Linked DNA regions of Tunturibacter psychrotolerans. The protein of the gene in region 1 interacts with the protein of each later gene in a pairwise test. Links are inferred from orthologs where the notes say so. Each region holds a gene or a part of one and is shown on either strand. Other genes may lie near its edges. The genes, in order: RBB77_RS09245 and rlmB.

Region 1 (9,462 bases):
GCCCTAGTTTCGGCGATTGCGAATGGCGGCACGCTTTATTATCTGCAACATCCAGAGACGGCCGTTGATGTGGCAACATTCGAGCCCAAGGTGAAGCGGGTGCTGGATATTGCTCCGCTGATTCCTGAGATTTCGGTGGGTATGCAAGGCGCAGTGCAGTACGGAACGGCGCGCTCACTCAGGGCCAACTTCAGCCAGTTTCCGGTGATGGGCAAGACAGGGACCTGCTCGAATAATGGCACTCGATTTGGGTGGTTCGGGTCGTTTGCCGATACACCGAAGGGGCGGATTGTTACCGTGTTTTTCCTCGAGGGGGGACGGCCTACCTTTGGGCCTAAGGCGGCTGAGCTGACTGGGGAGTTTTATCGGGCGCTGTGGGATAAGGATTATTTCCAGCAGAAGCCGACGGTTGAAACCAGTGGTGTTGTGGGTGCTTCTGAGTAGGTTTGACGGCTCGGACGGCGAAAAACGCTGGTAGGAATGTGGTAACAGTGTGGTGTTTTGGTGGTGGAGACGTGGTGCATGGCGGCGTAATTTTGCGCGGCTAGGAAATGCGCCACGTTTCGGTATTTAATTTCCTATTTTTACAACATGGAATTACCTGAGTTGCATGTTCGGGGATTTCGGATCCGGTATGCGGCGCGCCTGGTGACTCACACTTCGGCTGCGGCCGGGCCTTGGGTTTGATTGGTATACGTGCGAAACGATGCTGCATTTGAATTCGGTACTGCTACATGGTTGGGAGGGAGGATTGCGCCCTGGCTGGCGTATCTTGGCTTCGGCTTCGGAATCGGGTAGAAGGGGAAGATGAAGATTCTTACGGCGACAGAGATGCAGGCGGTAGACCGGTGGACGGCGGAGGAGTTTGGGGTTTCGCTCGAGACGTTGATGGAGGCGGCTGGTGGGGCGGTGGCGAAGTTCTGTCTGCGGCAATACCCGGCTTTGTCGCCAGTGGCGGTGGTGTGTGGGAAGGGGAACAACGGCGGGGATGGTTTTGTTGCGGCGCGGGTACTGGCACAGGCTGGGTATCTGGTGCGGGTGGTTTTGCTTGGGCGGATGGAGGAAGTAAAGGGTGAGGCTGCAGGAGCGCTGAAGCGGCTGCGGGACGAGGTTTCGTCTGTCACGGTGGATGAGGTTGTAGACGAGAGCGGTTTGGGTGCTTGCGGGCAGAGACTCGCTGAGGCGGAGCTTTTGTTGGATGCACTGGTCGGAACCGGGTTCAAGCCGCCGCTGCGTGGGCTCGCGGTTTCGCTGCGGGAGATGGTGGAGAAGCTGGAGACGCCGGTGGTGGCGGTGGATCTGCCTTCGGGGTGGGATGCGAATTCGATGGAGCAGACGGCGGATGGGTCGTTCCGGGCTGATGCGGTGGTGACGTTTACCGCGCCGAAGATGGCACATGTGTTCGGGCATTTGACGCGCAATGAAAAGACGGGAGGCGTGTTGGGCCCGGTGGTGATTGCGGGGATCGGGTCGCCGGAGGATGCGGTGGTTTCGGCGAGTGGGTTTACCTGGTCGGGCGCGTCGAAGGTGCTGGCAGAGAGGCCGCGCGATGTGAATTCGAATAAGGGCAAGTTTGGGCACGTGCTGGTGGTGGGTGGCTGCTATGGAAAGGCGGGAGCGCCGGCGATGGCGTCGCTGGCGTGTTTGCGGGCTGGGGCTGGACTGGTGACGGCGGCGGTGCCGAAGAGCATATTGGATTCGGTAGCGAGGATTGCGCCTGAGTTGATGATGGCGCCGTTGGCGGAGGGAGCCAAAGGCGAGGTCTCTTTTAAGAATCTGGATGGGGCGAAGTTGGATGCGCTGGTGGCAAAGATTAGCGTGGTGGCGGTGGGGCCGGGGCTGTCGACTGAGGGGGATGCGCCGGCGTTTGCGCGGCAGATTGTGGAGAAGACGGGGGTGCCGGTGGTGATCGATGCGGATGCTTTGAATGCATTCGCCGGAAAGACGGAGTTGTTGAATGGCGAAGGACGCGTGATGGTGCTTACGCCGCATCCGGGGGAGATGGCACGACTGGCGGGGATGACGGTGCGAGAGGTGGAGGCGGACCGGGTGGGGTTGGCGCGGAGGTTTGCGACCACGCATAAGCTGACGCTGGTGCTGAAGGGATGGCGGACTCTGATTGCGCATCCGGATGGTTCGATTGCGGTGAATACGAGCGGGAACCCGGCGATGGCGAAGGGTGGGAGTGGGGATATTTTAACTGGGATTGTCGCGGCGATGCTGGCACAGTTTCCAAAGGACGTAGCGCGGGCTGTGGAGACGGCGGTGTATCTACACGGGCTGGCTGCGGACTTTGCGGCACGAGCGATGGATGAGCATACTGTGCTTGCAACCGATACGGTTACACATCTGTCAGACGCTTTTCGGTACAGGGTGGCGGATGCCGATGGGTTGGTGTGGATCTGTGGGCTGCAACGATAGAGTTTGATATTGCGATTTCGCAAAATTTCCTAGACCGTTCGGGAACCGGGTCGGCGACAGATGCGTTAACGCAAACATTGGGGTGCTCGTGATGGAGGCTCGTCGGCAGCAACTTGCTTTGCGCGGAGCGGCGGTCGCGACGTTGCTGGTAATTCTTTTTCTGCAACTACTCGCAGTGAATGTCAGAACCTCGATGAGTTGGGATGAGGGCCATCACCTGTTCGATGGATACACGATTCTGAAACATCGGGATTTTGGATTGAATCCTGAGGTTCCTCCACTTGCGAAGGCTGCAGCTGCGCTTCCGTTGCTTTCGCTGCGCCTGAATGAGCCAGAACAGCAGGGACGCAGTTCGCAGTTAGAGGCGTTTCTCGATGGCAAAGACTTTCTGTTTAAGAATGATGCGAATGGACTTTTACTTCGTGGGCGTCTTGTGATCTCTCTGTTCACGCTGGGGCTGGCGTTGCTGGTTTTTCTGGCTGGTCAAGAGATCTTTAGCGCGACAGCCGGATTGCTCGCGTTGGCGTTTCTGGTTTTTGATCCAACGCTTCTTGCTCATGGAGCCCTGGTGACGACGGACGCGGCGATCACATTTTTCGTCTTTGCGGCGGTTTATGCGTGGTATCGCTATATGGTGCGCCCGACGGGTTGGAAGCTGCTTCTTGCCGGCGTTGTCGTGGGTCTTGCGTGGGCGGTGAAGTTCACCGGGTTGTTTCTTGTTCCGACATTGGGATTGATGATCCTGGTTGAGTGGTTTGAGAGGCGCAGCGTTCAGCTGGCTGGGAAGAGATGTGTTGCGCTGGGTATTGCGTTGTGTGTTGCGTTTGTAGTGCTGTGGAGCTGTTATGGTTTTCGCTACGCAGCGCGTCCTAGTGGGATGGTGCAGAATCCAACACTCGAAAGCTACCTGCAAGATTATGGTCGTGTTGCAAACCCTAAGCCTTTGGAGACGATGGCTCGAGCGCATCTCCTTCCAGAGGCGTATCTGTGGGGCGTCGCGAATACGAAACTAACGGAAGAGCGGGATATTAGCTATTTGTTTGGGACGTTGCGCCGTCATGGGACGTGGCTCTATTTTCCGGCGGCGATTTTGATTAAGTCGACTCTGCCATTTCTTGTTTTGTTGGCGGTTGCTGGCTTCGTTTGTTTTCGCGAGCGGGAAGTCCGGTGGCGTTGGCTGCTGTTGATGATTCCGGTTGTTGTGTTTCTGGGACTGGCGATGCACTCGGATATGAATATTGGGGTTCGACATATTTTGCCGATCTACCCTTTTCTTTATCTTGTGGGTGGGTCGGCGTTGGGTGTGTTGATCAGTCGCGATCGGAGGTGGATTGCAGTCGCTGGGGTGCTGCTTGTCTTCCAGATAGTGACTTCGCTGCGAAGTTTTCCCGGTTATATCGCTTATGCGAATGAGGCGTGGGGTGGGCAAAGGAATGTGCATCGTTGGCTGAGCGACTCGAACTCGGATTGGGGACAACAGTTGAAGACGGCGTCGAATTATTTGCGAGATAGGCATGTGACTGAATGCTGGATGGCGTACACAGCGAGTGGGGTGGCCGATGAGCGCTACTATGGCGTGCCTTGCAAGCCGCTTCCGACGATGGTCAATCTGTGGTGGATTCCTGTGCCGATGAGTGTGCCTGCGGAGATCGATGGCCCGGTTCTAATCAGCGATGATGAACTGGAGGGTGTCGATCTGCCGTTTGGGCAGCCCAATCCTTATGCGCAGTTCAAAGCGCTAAAGCCGACGGCGATTTTAGATGGCGGGCTGTTGGTTTATGACGGACATTTTGATGTACATGCCGCTTCAAGTCTGGTGGATATGGCGAGGCCGAAGCCGACGGAGGCGACGAAACACGATTCGGTACAGTGAGAAGATGAAGGTAGTGACGAGTTGAGGAGAGCGATGTGAGTGTGGAGTTGCGGGAGAAGAAGCGGTTCAAGACGCGGAGTGAGGCGGGTACGTTGGCGATGGGAGAGAGGGTGGCGGAGATGCTGCTGCCTGCGCCGAAGATGTTTGTGCTGCGAGGGGATTTAGGCACGGGAAAGACGACGCTGGTGAAGGGGATTGCTGCGGCTCTGGGGGCGGCGGAAGAGGAGGATGTGACGAGTCCTACGTTTACGCTGGTGCATGAGTACAAAGGGAAGAAGGTGCGGCTGTTTCACTTGGACCTTTATCGGCTGGAGACGGAACGTGAGTTGATGACGCTGGGGCTGGAGGAGATGGCCGAGGAGCCGGACGCGCTGGTGCTGGTGGAGTGGGGGGAGAAGTTTCCGAGTGTGGTGGAGCGGGCGGATGGGGAGATTTTGATTGAACATGCGGGTGGGGATGAGCGGATGTTCTATGTGCGGGTGAAGGGGTAGAGGTTGTCTGCCTGGGCTTCGTAGCCTTCGATGATTTTGATGGCTTAGGATTGGTGTGTCTGGATGATCGTGAGAGGACTTGCGTGAGATTCATTTCGAAGGTGGCTGTGGTTGTTTGTGTCGTGATGATGGTGGGGGGTGCGGTCGGCCTGGCTGCGCAGGAACACGCTCCGATGATGCAACAGACGGCGGAGCAGATCGCGGCTCGCGAGGCTGAGAGCTGGCTGGCGATGATGGACGCCGGCAAATATGTCGATAGCTGGAAGGCTGCGGCTGCGGTGGTGCGGAGTGCGGTGACGATGGAGAAGTGGGATTCGACGATGAAGAATGTGCGGGACCCGCTGGGAAGACTTGAGAGCAGGAAGCTGCAGAGTGCGACGTATACGACGCTGTTGCCGAACGTACCGGAGGGTGATTACGTGGTGATCTTGTATGAGACGAGCTTTGAACACAAGGCTACGGCTCAGGAGACGGTGATTATGAGCCGGGAGAAGGATAAGGTTTGGCGAGTGGCGGGGTACTACATTAAGTAGTTTTTGTGCGGAGAATGAGGGGCGCGGTCAATGATCGCGCCCTTCTTTTGGTTACTGCTTTCGATAGCGGATCGTGTTTTCTTCTTTGCCGGGGCCTTCGAGGGTGAAGCCGCATTGCTCGAGGATGCGAATGGATCCGGCGAGGTGCGGGAAGGTGTGGGCGAAGATTGTTTTTACGGCGTTGGTGGCTTCGATCCAGGCGATCATTGCTTTTGTTGCTTCGATGGCGTAACCGTGCAGGCGGAACGCGGGGAGGATGGCGTAGCCGACCTCTGCGGCTTGGTGGTTGTCGGGCCAGCGGAAGCCACCGACGGACCCTATGAGGGTGGCGGGTTGGTCGTTGATTGCGCGAAGGAGGACGTAGCGGTGCCAGCCGATGTCGGTGGGGTCTTCGGCGAAGGTCTGCTGGAGGAGTTGGAGGACGTGAGGTTCCCAGTCGGCGTGGGGCCACTCGGAGGTGACGCGGCAGTTTAGGATTTGGCCGAGTTTGCCGTCGGATGTTTGTTCAGAGGTGAGGGACTCGGGGGTGATAGCTACGAGTTCGAGACGTGCGGTGGGGATGCTGGGTACGGCTTGAGTTGCGAGGGGCATTTGGAACTCCTGAACGAGGTGGCTGGCGCGTAGAAATGCTTGGCTTCGGTGAGAGTCGCCGAGGCGGTTGCGGGCAGCTCGATGGTTCGTTCAGGCAATCATAGGCAACGACAGCGTATCACCTGGAGTGCGCGGCTGGCTTGTATGGTCAGGGTTTTGTCGCGCGGCCGGTGAAGCGGTAGATGGCGCACTCTTCGTCGCCGGTGGAGCCGTACTCTTTTTGCTGGGCGATGGCGGCCAGGTCGGCGGCGTGGTCTTCGGGGGACATGGCTACGGGGCCGAGGAAGAGGCGCGTGAAGGCAGGGTGGCGGTCCAGGACGGCGCGGCACTCGGAGTTGACGTAGAGGAGATCGAAGGCTGGTGCGGGGGTGCCGCGGCGTGGGGCGAACTGGGCTTCGATGCGACGGAGGAGGAGCTTGAGGACGGGTGCTTCGAAGGGGTGAAAGAGGAAGGCGAGGGTGGGGGTGCGGGGGAAGTCGAAGGTTAGGGCGTCTTGTTCGAGGAGGCGAATGGGGGCGAGAGCGGGTGCGGTGGTGTCGGCGACGTGGGAGGCGCGCCAGTGCTCGAGGTTGGTTTGTGCGGTGCCGGCTAGTGTGGGGTTGAGCTCGATGCCGATGACTTGATGGAAGGGGAGTTCGCTGGCAACTAGCATAGCGCGGCCTTTGCCGGCGCCGATGTCGACGAAGGTGTAGTGGTGGATGGGGTGAGGTGGATTGGTGGCGCGCCAGAGGTCGATGAGAGTGCGGAGGATGCTGGGAGCGACGCCGTAGTAGGCGGTGACGTGGGCGTCGTTGGGGTGGCCGGTGGTGAGGTTGCCGGCGGCAATGAGGCCGCTGGTCTCGACGCCGTGGATCTGGTCGAAGGGATGTTGTGGTGGCGGTGGTGGTGGCATCACCAGTACGGATTTGGATTTGCGTGGGGGCATGGTTAGCGGATCTGGACCAGGTTTGGGTTGCCATCCAGGCCGAGAGTTTTGCGGCCTGAAGGGGTGATGTTGAGGGGTGTCCAGATGGGGGTTTCGAGGACGACGATGTTGGTTCGGCTTACGGTCTCGAGGCCAGCGAGACGATGTGTGATTTGGGCCACGAGTTGCGCTTGGGAGGGTTCGTCGGTTTGGGTGGGAGTGAGGGAGAGTTCGATAATGTGCTTTTGCGGGACGCCGGGGATATTAGTGCCGGGGGCATCGAGGTCGCGGGTAATGGTTACGGAGCGGATGAGGCCGAGGTCGACGATGTTGCAAGGGAGGACGGGGTCGTAGCAGTCGCGGAGGGCCTTGAGGATGTCGGACTCGGTGAGCATCTGTGTTGATGATAGAGGAGAGTCCTGCGGCACAGGTCAATGGACTCACGAATGCCCATACCTCAGGGTCGAAGGTGTGGGCATTCGTGGGCAGAGTTGTCAGCAGCCGCTGAAGGAGATGAAGTCTCCGAGCGGGTTAGGCAGGGTTGGGGTGAAGGGTTCGAAGGGGAACGATTGTGCGGTGTCAAAGCCTGCGGCTTTGGCGGCGTTGAAGTTTACGAAGGGAGTCAGCGCGGTTAAGGCCTGGTCGATCGAGGTCCAGCATAGCGTTCTCTCGTAGCCGTTGTTGTTCGGGGGAGCGATACTCTCTGCGACTCCCTGGATGCCAGTGATGGATTTGATGGGGCCACCAAACTGCGGGGTCACGTCGCCACCTACGACTCGTGCGAGAGTCCGGTGGTCGCTTTCGATGCCCATGATGCGGGCTGCGGTGAGGCGCAGGTTGCGAGTGGAGAAGTTGCGCACGCCAACAAGATAAGCCGCGATGAATGCGTCCTCGAGAGTGACCAGAATGTTGAGGGTGGTCTGAGCGTCCGAGAACATTTTCTTGGGATAGAAGAACTGTGTGAAGGGGGTGAACTGGTCGGTTACGGACTGCTCGAGAAGATAATGGGACATCTCTTCCTGGCGGGCGCCGATGAGGTAGCCCTGATCGTCGTCGGGAATTGTTTTGAAGAAGGGGGAGGTGTTGATGATGTTGGTGTAGGTGGTGACGGCGAGTGCTTCGGCGATCTGTGCGGCGATGAGGATGTCGCGATCGCTTTTCTTCAGGTGTTCGTGTTCGTACTGCATGCTGTCAGTCTCTTCCTGCTGTTGTGCTGAGACTGTGGTGGAGAGTGCGCCGACAGCGGCGAAGGTTGCGGCTCCGGTAAGCGCGGCGCCTTTAAGAAACGATCGTCGGGAGGATGCTGATTGGCTTTCTTCTGGCGAACGGACGGCTTCGATTTCGTTTAGTGCTTTCATTGCGGTACATCTCCTGATTCAATTCCTGAAAAGTTCGTCCACGGTTCGCTTCGATTGTTTTGGGGGCCCTGGGGTCTCGGAGAACTTTCCGGGTGCATGGGGTACGAGACCTGTACGCCGCGTGGATGTCAGGGATTTGTGAAATTCAGCGAGGTCGCTGAAGGGGAGATTGATTTTGCGAAGGGTGGGGTGGGCGTAGAATCCAAAATCATCTGTGGTTCGTTAAGGAGGCACAATGGCGCTCAGCTTTGCTAAAGATATCCGCCCGCTATTTCGGGATGGGGACATTGAATGCATGAAGCCTGATGGGATTGCTCTTGATGATTTCGTGTGGATGAGTGTGCCTGCGAATGCGACTCTTGTCTACGGCACAGTGTCTGATGGGTCGATGCCTCCTGATGAACCGTGGTCAGCCGATCGTGTTGCGCTGTTCAAGGAGTGGATGGACGCGGGTTATCCTGCGTAGTCCGTTGCGGTGCGCAAAAGGAACTACATGGATTCTGGAGCGCGGTTTTGTTAGTGCGTGCCGGCGGATGCTGGTGACGGTGCATTGGACCAGGCGAGGCCGTCTGCATCGTTTCCCGCGTCGATGAGGGATTGGACCTTCCAGGTTTCTAGATCGATGGCTGCGACTTTGTGATCCTTGTTGCAGGAGACGTAAGCTACGAGGCCGTCTGGGCGGATGAGAACTTCCTGGGGCTGGCTGGGGACGTCGATGGTGCGGACGATGGAGTAGTTCGAGAGATCGATGACTGCGACCTTTGCCGATTTGGAGAGGCAGAGGATGAGGTAGCGGCCGTCGTGCGTGGATGCACTGCCGTAGCCGGTGCCGGGGAGTGGAATCCATGTCTTGAGCTTGCGCGTGGCGGTGTCGATGACGGCGAGGCGGGGATTATTCCAGTCGGAGGTGAATAAAAGCTTGTCGTCGTTGCTGAGGGAGATGCGCTGGACACGTGTTGTTCCGGGCTCGCCGACTGGAATGATTGCGAGCGTTTTGTGTGTGTCGAGGTCGAGGACGGAGACGCTGGCGGGGCCTACGTTGGTGGTGTAGGCGAAGCGGCCGTCGTGAGAGAGCGCGAACATGTGGGACTGGGCGGCGCCGGTGGGAATCTTGTAGAGGATTTTGAGGGTCTTCGGGTCAATGACGGTGATGGCTTCGTCTAGTTCGGTGGAGACGTAAAGGAGATTGCGTTTGGTGTCGTAGACGGGGAGGTGGGGGCGTACGCCGTGGCCGAAGTCGACGGTGGCGGTGATCTTGTGGGTGGGAACGTCGATGACGAGCATCTCGTGT
Region 2 (9,349 bases), 2.9 Mb from region 1 along the record:
GCTGGGGCTACGAACTCCCTAGCCACGTTCAGGATGGCGACCTCATCGTCCCCCCCGGCAAGGTCTTCGCCATGGGCGACAACCGCACCGAGAGCCTCGACGGCCGCTACTGGGGCTTCGTCCCGCGCGAGAACATCGTAGGCCGCCCCCTCTTCGTCTACTGGTCTTTCCAAACCCCCGCTGACCAGATCAACAAACAAAGCATCGGCGATCGCCTCAGCTTCATGGGCCACATCCTCATCCACATCTTCGACCAGACACGCTGGAGCCGCACCTTCCATCTCATCAAGTAAGAGGTTCTTCCGGCGCGACCCAATCCACCGCGCCGGACCAACATTCATGCAGGAAACCAAACCCACCTACGAGCGTCCCATCGACCTCGGCGACGCCGCTGAACACGACACCGCTCCGTCCCTCAGCAAGCACACGCTCCGTCGCCTCCTCTACCTGGCCTTCGCCGTTCTAGCAGTAATGCTGCTCGTCCTGCTTCCTCCCTACATCAGCGTCAACCGCTATCAGCGCCGCATCGCCACCAGCATCGGCAACAGCCTCGGTCGCCCTGTCCACCTCGACAAAGTCTCCCTCAACCTTCTCCCGCTCCCCGGCTTCACGCTCGAAAACTTCGTCGTAGACGAAGACCCCGCCTTTGGCTACGAGCCCGTCATCCGCGCCAACTCAGTGCGCGCCACCCTCCGCCTCAGCTCCCTCTGGAGCCGCCGCGTCGAGTTCTCTACCATCAGCTTCACCGAACCCAGCGTCAACCTCGTCCACCTCTCCAACGGCAAATGGAACCTCGAGAGCATCCTCCTCCACGCCGCCCACATCGAGGCCGCCCCCACCGCCCAGAAAACCTCCGGCCCCGCCCCCGCTTCCCCTATATCGAAGCCACCGGCGCCCGCCTCAACCTCAAGCTCGACCGAGAAAAATCCCCCATCTCGCTGACCGACGCAGACTTTGCCCTGTGGCTCCCTGACCCCCAGCAGTGGCATCTCCGCCTCTCCGCCCGCCCCGCCCGCACCGACACCGACGTCTCCGACACAGGCCTCTTCGAACTCGAAGGAACCCTCGGCCGCGCCGCCTCTCTCGACCAGGTCCCCATCAGTCTCCGCGGCAGATGGCGCAACGCTCCCCTCGGCGGAGCAAGCCGCTTCCTCCTCGGCCGCGACGCCGGCCTCCGCGGCGAACTCGATCTCACCGCCAACGCGCAAGGAACCGTCAGCAACAGCACGGTTCAAAGTCGCCTTCGCCTCACCGACGCCCGCCGCGCCGACTTCGTCCCAGCGCAACCCATGGACATCGACCTCCAGTGCCTCGGCACCGCAACCAGCGACTTCCATGCCTTCGACGATCTTCGCTGCAGCTGGCCCCCCGCCGGCTCTTCCGATGCCCCCATAATCGCCCTCACCGGCACCCTCCCCGATCTCCGCAACCCCAAATCCTCCTCTGTCCAAATCGGAACTCCCGGCCTACCCGCCGCCACCCTCCTCGACTGGCTCCACGTCGCCAGCTCCCGCGTCCCCGCCGACATCACCGCCGCCGGCGCGCTCACTGGCAACATCGCCTACGCTCCCTCTCCAGCCGGCACCCTCCCCTGGCACGGCGACCTTCTCCTCACCAACGCCAGCCTCATCAGCCCACACGCCGGCCCGGCCTCTCTAGTCATCGGCGACGTAGCTCTGCGTTCTCCGACGGCAACCCCTCCCAACCCCCAACAGACCAGGCACCATAAACCAGCTCCTCCTACAGTCGACGGTTTTCAACTGTTCCCTGTATCTCTAGCCTTAGGCGGTAAAGATCCCGCGACCCTCGAAGGCCACCTCGACGCAACCGGCTGCACCTTCCACCTCACCGGAATGGCCTCCAACGCCCGCCTCATGGCCCTGGCCACAGCGCTTCCCCAGCTAGGCGACGGCCTTGCTGAAGCCCTACCCGCCAACCGCGCCACCGGCCCCTACCGCATCGACCTCACCGCCACCCGCTTCTGGGGCCAACCCCAAACTTGGACCGACACCTCACCCCGCACCCCAGCCTCCCACTCTCACCACTAGCTCCACCCGCACCAGATGTCGCCGCTCGCACCGAGAATTTGCCCTGATTACCGCTTTTCTCCTTTCGAGAATGAGATCGTCATTTCGACCGAAGCTACTCGCAGCTTTTAGCGAGTAGCGCAGTGGAGAAACCCCCGTATTTCGTCTTTTGCTGGTCGTTGCTACGGCCCCAAATGCCTGTCAAGCCCCTAAAACACCTAACCCTAACCCACACAACAAGATAAACGTGGCGTATCAGTTACACTCCAAACGCTATACTGGATACAGCACAAAAAAGCCCCGGCATAAACCGGGGTTTTCGTATTTAAGTGCCCATAAACCCTTTGACTGGACGAATTTAGCCGCAACCCTTTTCGAATGACGAATTTGCGAGGAGCGATCTCCCGTAAGTAGTTAAAACGAAACGACTTACACGCGGGTAACCGGGGGGGGGGCGGCACCCCCAAGAGAGGAACGACTAATGCGTAGCAATCTCCTTGATATGGATCGAAGCCGTAGTCTCCGGCACGCTACCGTCATTGACGATCACTTGGCTTGGGGTCCCTTCAAACACAATCCGGGTGGAAGCGCTCGAACGCCCCGGGATCCGCAGCCGCTGCGTCGAGGTCAACGTGCCGGATTGCACCGTCACCGGCACATCCGCCGCGGCATCCCCATCGTTCTTCACCTCAACCGACACCAGATACCCATTTCCCTTGTCCCCGATCTTCTCAAGGGCACGAGGAGTTACATTGGCGATAGAAAGGTCCGGCAGGCCGCGATCCCGATACACCCAATCATCAAAAAACCAGGCCAGATCCCGCTTCGCCGTTCGTTCCAGCACTCGCTGAAACTCCTTCGGATCGCTGTCCAGCTTGTCGGTCCGGTAAGCCTGCAGCGTCTTCTTCAAAGCGTCATCGCCCACCAGCGACCGCAACATCCAGAGGACTGCCGCAGCCTTCGTTCGGTAGTAGACGTCATCACTCGCCAGGATCAGGCTTTGTCCGGGATCGACGGGCCGATCGTTAGCTCCCGCGACCACTACAGAAGTTGGCGCAGAAGTTGCTGTCGGAGCAGGCTCTACCAACGCAAGAGCATTCGTCCCCTCCTGCAGATGCTTTATACCTGCCTCACGCCCCTGGCTCTGCTCAATCCACAGCAGCGACAGAAACTGCGCCACACCCTCATCCAGCCACACATGCGACGACCCAAACCAGGCATGGCTCAACGAATGCACCAGCGAAGGAGCCAACTCATCCGGAGCAGCCGCGCGCATCGACACCACCAGCAAAGCATCGTCCTCAAAGGGCTGCCCCCCATGGTCCAGCACGTTCAGCATCTTCAGCGGCCCGGCTCCCAGCCACTCCGTCAGCAGCGGCTGCACCTTCGTCGACGCCGCACCATAACTCGGCACTGCATCGTAGTGGTCAGTCACTGCCGAAATCAGGCTGTTGTCGGTCACAGTGCCCGCCCGGTCGGTAAGGAAAAGACTGGGTGTACGAAATCCCAACGGCTGCTCGGCGAAATCAGCTGTAGCTATTCCAGGAGACTCAGCCACCGGCAGGTTCTGATTTTCACTCATCTTCTTCAACTGCTCACGTCGGCCACAGAAGAACGCGCCATCCGGCGCATCGCCGACATACTCCACCGTCAGGTGCATTCGAATGGTCGCATCGGCCTGTCGCAGCTTGTTGAGCCCCACACTCTGGAACAGCTTCGCGCCATCGCCCAGAAACACCGGGGCCGCCGCCGTCGGATACCACAGAATGTTGCCGAACCCGCGCAACGCCGTCTGCTCCGAGGTGACTACATCCCAGTCCGCATGAGACGCCTGGTCGAGTGGTGCGCCGATTCGCTCCAGCCGCTCCGCCGACTGCACCACTTCGCCCGAGTAGAAGCCCGTAAGCGCAAGACTAGTTCCCGGCTCAAGCGGCTTAGGCAGAGAAACCACCGCCTCGGTCGCCTTGCCCGTGTGATCGGCATCCGTATCGATCGCATGCTGCGTGAAAGTGAGAGGCACAACGCGCCCCTCGCCTTGCATCGCAAAGCTCTCCCAGCTCAAAGCCGAAGAGATCTGAAATACAAGCCTCGTCAGTGGAGTCTTCCCCGAGTTCTTCACGGTGAATCTCGAGTGCACTGCCAGCATCGACTGTGACGGGGTCACATGAACATCCAGATCGTACGCAGTAAACGTGAGCGACGTGCGCTCCGCATCACTGACCTCAACGGCCACCTGATTTACCGGCGGCTTCTCCTTCTTCTCGACCTCGGGCGTATCCAGATTTCGATCGAACAGCACCTTACCCTGTGGTGGGGGAGGCGAATCAGAAGGAGGAGCCTCCTGCGCTCCCGCCAAACTCACTCCGAAGACAGCCGCCAGAACCAGCCAGCGACCTCCAGCCGAAACAACATCAAAACTCTTCAAGATCCCAATCCCTTACGTTCTTTCAAAGGCTTTCGTGCAGCCGGCGGAGCTGCAGGTTGACGGCGCTGTCGCATCGCCTCATACATCACGACCGCGCCCGCAACCGACACGTTCAGCGATGACACTTGTCCCGCCATCGGAATCCGCAGCAGATGATCGCAAGTCTTCTTCACCAGATCGTGCAATCCAGCGCCTTCACGCCCTAACACCAGAACACAGTCACTCTTGAAGTCGTACTCCGTGTAATCCGGCATTCCACGCTCATCCAGCCCAAGCACCCAGACATGCTTCTGCTTCATCTGCTCCAGCGCACGAACCAGGTTCGTCACCCGAGCGATCCTCACATGCTCCGACGCTCCCGCAGAGGTCTTCGCCACAGTCGCCGTCACCGGCGCCGAACGTCGCTCCGGCAGAATCACCCCATCGACGCCAGCTCCATCCGCAGTCCGCAGCAGCGCCCCAAGGTTATGCGGATCCTCGACGCCATCGAGCGCCAGGAAGAACCTGTGTTGTCCCTCCGCCTTCGGAGCCAGCAGATCCTCGATCCCCAGGAACTTACGCTCCCGAACCACCGCCAACACGCCCTGGTGCGCGTCCGTCCTCGCTAACCGGGTCAACTGCTCCCGCGACTCCAGAGACACCCGAACCCCGGCCGTCCGGCACAGCTCGATCAGCCTCTCCAACCGCTCATCCCGCCGCTCCCGGGCCACACTAACGTGGTCAAGCTGCCGCCCCCCCGCCCGAATAGCCTCCTCGACCGGGTGCAGCCCATAAAGAACTTCCATCCCTCAAGTCTACCGCCCAGCCCGAGAAAAGAGGCGAGGCCTTAGAATGACTGAAGAGTAATACAGTAGGCAGGCCGGGCGGTTGGCGTCTCTTGAAGGAATCTTTTTTGGACCGAGTCGACAAAAAGCGAGTCTTGCCAAGGCAAACGAACGTCTCTAGCAGTGTGCAAAATGGTGCCATCTCGCTAACCTCGGCGCTCGCTGCCCAAGTCTCGAGCGAAAGCGCGGCGATTGCTCAGGGACTCAAGAAGCAAAACCCGGAACTTCTAGACGCCCTCATTGAGCTTTATCAGCACCGCCTTCTGCGATATCTACTTTTCCTCACAGGCAAGCGTGAGGTTGCCGAGGATCTCTTTCAGGAGACGTGGATGCGGGTCCTCCTGCGAGGAGCACAGTACAACGGGAAGGCGCGGTTCGACACGTGGCTCTTTACCATTGCTCGAAATCTGGTGATCGACCTGTCGCGAAAGCGCGTGATGGCCAGCCTCGACGAGATGCGTGAGGGTAAAGAGGACGATCGCCCATTTGAGGTGGCAATATCCGAACCTTCTCCTCTGGAACAGTTTCAATCCCGTGAAAACGGCGCTGAGATCAGTGAGGCGATGCTGAGGCTGGAACCTAGCTACAGAGAGGTTCTAGCCCTCCGATTTTATGAAGAACTCTCCTTGGAAGAGATCGCAAATGTAACTCGTGCGCCTCTATCGACGGTAAAGTCGAGGTTGTATCGCGGATTGGTAGCGTTGAGGCCGGAGATGGAGCGACTTCGCTCTTCTTGTCGCTCGGCGGAGGTCGAGTTATGAGCGAGGCTCGCAACGAATTCTTTCCGCAGGACTATTCCAATACGTCTCATCAGGAAGCTTTGGGAGGAGCTCGTAATCTTGGGGTTCGTGCATCGGTGGTCAATCGAACTCATCGCGTGGTGCGGGAGCGAGCGAAGATGCTTGCCGTGCGGCGTAGTCGAATTCGGAGCTTGTGGATCCCATTAGCGGTTTGTTCCTCGCTGTTTGTCATTATCTGCACTGCAGTTTGGAGCGCGCTGGACGCCTACGACGTAACATCGAACGGCGTTCCGGATGCGAGTAATCAGTTTCTTGTTCTCTGTTTGTGGTTTTTCCCTGTGTCGATGGCTTTGCTCGCTTTGGTGTTGTTTCGCCGTGCCCGTAAGCGCGAGGTGGCTGGATGATGAGATTTTGGAGTCAGGGATCGGATCGATCGCAGGTTCCCCTGGCAGAGGGTGAGGATGAGCTGAGCATGATCCCGACGTGGTCAGTGGTGCTGGCCATCCTGGTATTCGGGGCGGTGCAGTATCTGTTCCATGGCGTGTTGCCGCATCACAAGCATGAGTTGCTGCCGATGCGGCTACTGATGGGGTACTCGTGGGGAACGGCGTTTGCCAGCTATGTTCTGCTGGTGGGGTATGTGAGCCGCGACGTTCGGCGGCGGCGAATGCCGGCTGGATTATGGATGCTGATCGTGGTGGTGCTGCCGGGCGGAATCGGGGCTGTCGTGTACTTCCTCTTGCGGCAGCCGATGCTGATGCCTTGTCCGCATTGCAGTACCGAGATCACCTCCAGCGTGCACTTCTGTCCGCAGTGCCAGTTCCAGCTGGCTCCTGTGTGTGGGCGCTGCTACCGCGGAGTGCAGATTACGGATGTGTACTGCACGCAGTGTGGGCACGATCTTGCCAAGGATCAGGCGCCGGCGCGGCTGCGCGTATATAGTGACTAGTTGCGAGCATGTCACTGACTGCACTTATCATCGACGACGAACCTCTGGCCAGGCAGGAGCTGCAGTATCTGCTGGAGCGCGCGGGTGGAGTTGAGGTTCTGGCTCAGGGAACCAATGGTATCGAGGCTGTGGAACTGATCCGGACGCATAAGCCGGACCTGGTGTTTCTGGATGTTCAGATGCCTGGTCTGGATGGCTTTGGCGTGCTGAAGAAACTGCTGGATCGTAAGGTTCCGATGCCTCAGGTGGTGTTTGCTACTGCGTTCAACCAGTATGCGGTTCGCGCATTCGAGGTGAATGCGGTGGATTATCTGCTGAAGCCGTTCGATCGGAAGCGGGTGATGCAGACGATTGAAAAAGCGCAGGCGCGGCGGGTGGCTCCGGTGGAGTCCGCCAGCGACGCGAAGCTGGATGCGCTGCTGCGGCTGGTCGAGGAACAGACGCAGGCGCCTAAGGCCAACTCCGGCAAGGTGATCGTCCGGGCGCAGAGCCGGTTGCTGCTGGTGGATCAGCGCGAGATCTGCTTCGCGTCGATCGAAGAGGGCACGATCAGTGTCGTGACGCGGGCGGTTGAGGGTCAGTCGAACTGTCGGACGCTGGAGGAGCTGATGGACCAGCTCGATCCGGAGACGTTTTGGCGGGCGCACCGGTCTTATGTGGTGAATATCCAGCACATACGAGAGGTTGTGCCGTGGTTCAAGTCGAGCTACCAGTTACGGATGGACGACGCCCAGAAGACTGAGATTCCGGTGAGCCGGTCGCAGACGAAACGGCTACGGGAGCTCTTCAACCTGTAGGCTGTGGGGGGTACCCCCCCCCCGGGGTTGCCACCGCATAAGTGTTTCATTATCATTGACATACGACCTGCCACGAGCTGCAAATTCGTCCATCGAAAGGGGTTACGGGCAAATTCGTCTTTCTAAAGGGGTTAGTAAAGGGCCCGTTGCGCTAGGCTGATACTCGATTTCCGCAATCGGGATTCATTTGTGATTTCCCTATCTCTTTGTCCAACAACTCGTTAGTCCGTAGTGTGTTTCCCCCAAATAGAAAAAGCCTCGGCTTCGCCGGGGCTTTTATTCACTGTATCCAGTATAGCGGTTGGAGCATAACTCATACGCCAGGCGAATCTTCAGGATTGGCGCGGGGATTTGCAGTTAAGGGGGTTGACAGGTTTTTCCTGTTTTTGGACCGAAGGCAAACTGTGACGGTGAAGTCCTGATCATGTTCCCCGACCAGCTACGAATTTGCGGGTTCCGACGCTTATACTGAAAGCTGAATGAAGCGCCTGGTCGGCATCGTCGCACTCTTGCTCCTGCTCTCTGCCGCAGCGCCCGTTCTGGCCTGCATGACAGACGGCGGAATGAGCCATGAGGAGAACGCCTGCTGCCTAGCCATGCACGGCAACTGTGGCGAGATGGCGAAGACGGGTTGCTGCCGGACAGAAGTTCGGACGGACGAGCATCCGCAGATTGCAACGACGGCTCCCTCAATCGAGCTTCATTGGGCGATTGTCCACTGGCTGACGCCGGTGTTTGCCGCCGTCCAGACGGTTCCATCCCCCTTCCTCGATATTCCTGACGAGCATTCGCCGCCAGGACTACTCATCGCAAAGATTACTGTTCTCAGAATCTGATCTGCCCTTCGTAGCCGATGACCTGCGTGCTTAACGTGCGCCTGTGCCTCATTTGGTTTCAACGAAGGAGTAATCATGAAATGTCTTATGGTTCTGGCATTTGCTTTGGCATTGCCAGGTATCGCTGTTGCTGCTGACCACGGCCCTGTCTTCGGTTATGCCACCCCGGTCAACTCACAGGGGGAACTCAGTTTCGATACCGGCATCTTCGGTAGGAACGGTTCCCAAGGAACACAACTCTCGACCGGGTCCGGCTTTGGATACGGCGTTACCCCTCACATCACCGTCAATGCGTTCCTGCCTGCGATGTTCGGTAGCGGCTCTCTCCCGGAGAGTCGCATCGTGCCCGGCAGCGAGTGGTCTGCCGGAGCGTCATGGCGCTTTCTGCATTCGGTTACGAGTGTCGGAAAGAGGATAGAATCGACCGCCTCTCTTGGGGTCGTGGTTCCGGGGCCGACACAGGACTCGGGGGTTCTCGACGATCTCCATCGAGCACCAGGCGTCGCCGGGACTCTTGCCACCGGACTCGCTTCCCGGAGTCAGTATGTCTGGGTCGGAGGCGGTTACACCCGTTTTGCCGAAGCCTCCCATGATCGAAGGCCGGACACGCTTTCGTGGAGTGGTGTCTATGGCTATCGTCCGGCCAAGCTACGGCGGGGCTACGACCAGTGGGACTACCGGGGTTTCGCAGAGTTCACCGGAGAACATACCGGCAATGTGCGAAGCAGCGGATTGATTCTTCCGAACAGCA

Evidence for each region.
Region 2: the proteins of RBB77_RS09245 (region 1) and rlmB interact in binary tests that used the Escherichia coli proteins (3 or more experiments, as listed by UniProt). The link is inferred for Tunturibacter psychrotolerans from one-to-one orthologs.

The regions. Positions count from the first base shown.
Region 1 is NZ_CP132942.1:2,219,916-2,229,377, forward strand. What follows is about bases 134-3,114. They hold RBB77_RS09245 (NAD(P)H-hydrate dehydratase), read left to right. Parts: upstream 134-807; coding sequence 808-2,421; downstream 2,422-3,114. Other genes in these bases: RBB77_RS09240 (penicillin-binding transpeptidase domain-containing protein), read left to right, coding at 134-444; RBB77_RS09250 (ArnT family glycosyltransferase), read left to right, coding at 2,513-3,114. In the rest of the region: more of RBB77_RS09240, read left to right, coding at 1-133; more of RBB77_RS09250, read left to right, coding at 3,115-4,294; tRNA (adenosine(37)-N6)-threonylcarbamoyltransferase complex ATPase subunit type 1 TsaE, read left to right, coding at 4,330-4,785; RBB77_RS09260 (DUF4019 domain-containing protein), read left to right, coding at 4,869-5,318; RBB77_RS09265 (GNAT family N-acetyltransferase), read right to left, coding at 5,370-5,909; RBB77_RS09270 (class I SAM-dependent methyltransferase), read right to left, coding at 6,058-6,834; RBB77_RS09275 (metal-sulfur cluster assembly factor), read right to left, coding at 6,837-7,208; RBB77_RS09280 (twin-arginine translocation signal domain-containing protein), read right to left, coding at 7,308-8,171; RBB77_RS09285 (hypothetical protein), read left to right, coding at 8,407-8,637; RBB77_RS09290 (YncE family protein), read right to left, coding at 8,688-9,462. UniProt on the Escherichia coli protein: Bifunctional enzyme that catalyzes the epimerization of the S- and R-forms of NAD(P)HX and the dehydration of the S-form of NAD(P)HX at the expense of ADP, which is converted to AMP.
Region 2 is NZ_CP132942.1:5,108,583-5,117,931, reverse strand. What follows is about bases 3,344-6,211. They hold rlmB (23S rRNA (guanosine(2251)-2'-O)-methyltransferase RlmB), read right to left. Parts: upstream 5,238-6,211; coding sequence 4,449-5,237; downstream 3,344-4,448. Other genes in these bases: RBB77_RS21535 (hypothetical protein), read left to right, coding at 6,034-6,211; RBB77_RS21540 (RNA polymerase sigma factor), read left to right, coding at 5,402-6,037; RBB77_RS21550 (M1 family aminopeptidase), read right to left, coding at 3,344-4,452. Outside these bases: lepB (signal peptidase I), read left to right, coding at 1-293; RBB77_RS21555 (AsmA family protein), read left to right, coding at 340-942; more of RBB77_RS21550, read right to left, coding at 2,506-3,343; more of RBB77_RS21535, read left to right, coding at 6,212-6,420; RBB77_RS21530 (zinc ribbon domain-containing protein), read left to right, coding at 6,417-6,965; RBB77_RS21525 (LytR/AlgR family response regulator transcription factor), read left to right, coding at 6,974-7,762; RBB77_RS21520 (hypothetical protein), read left to right, coding at 8,242-8,598; RBB77_RS21515 (hypothetical protein), read left to right, coding at 8,674-9,349. UniProt on the Escherichia coli protein: Specifically methylates the ribose of guanosine 2251 in 23S rRNA.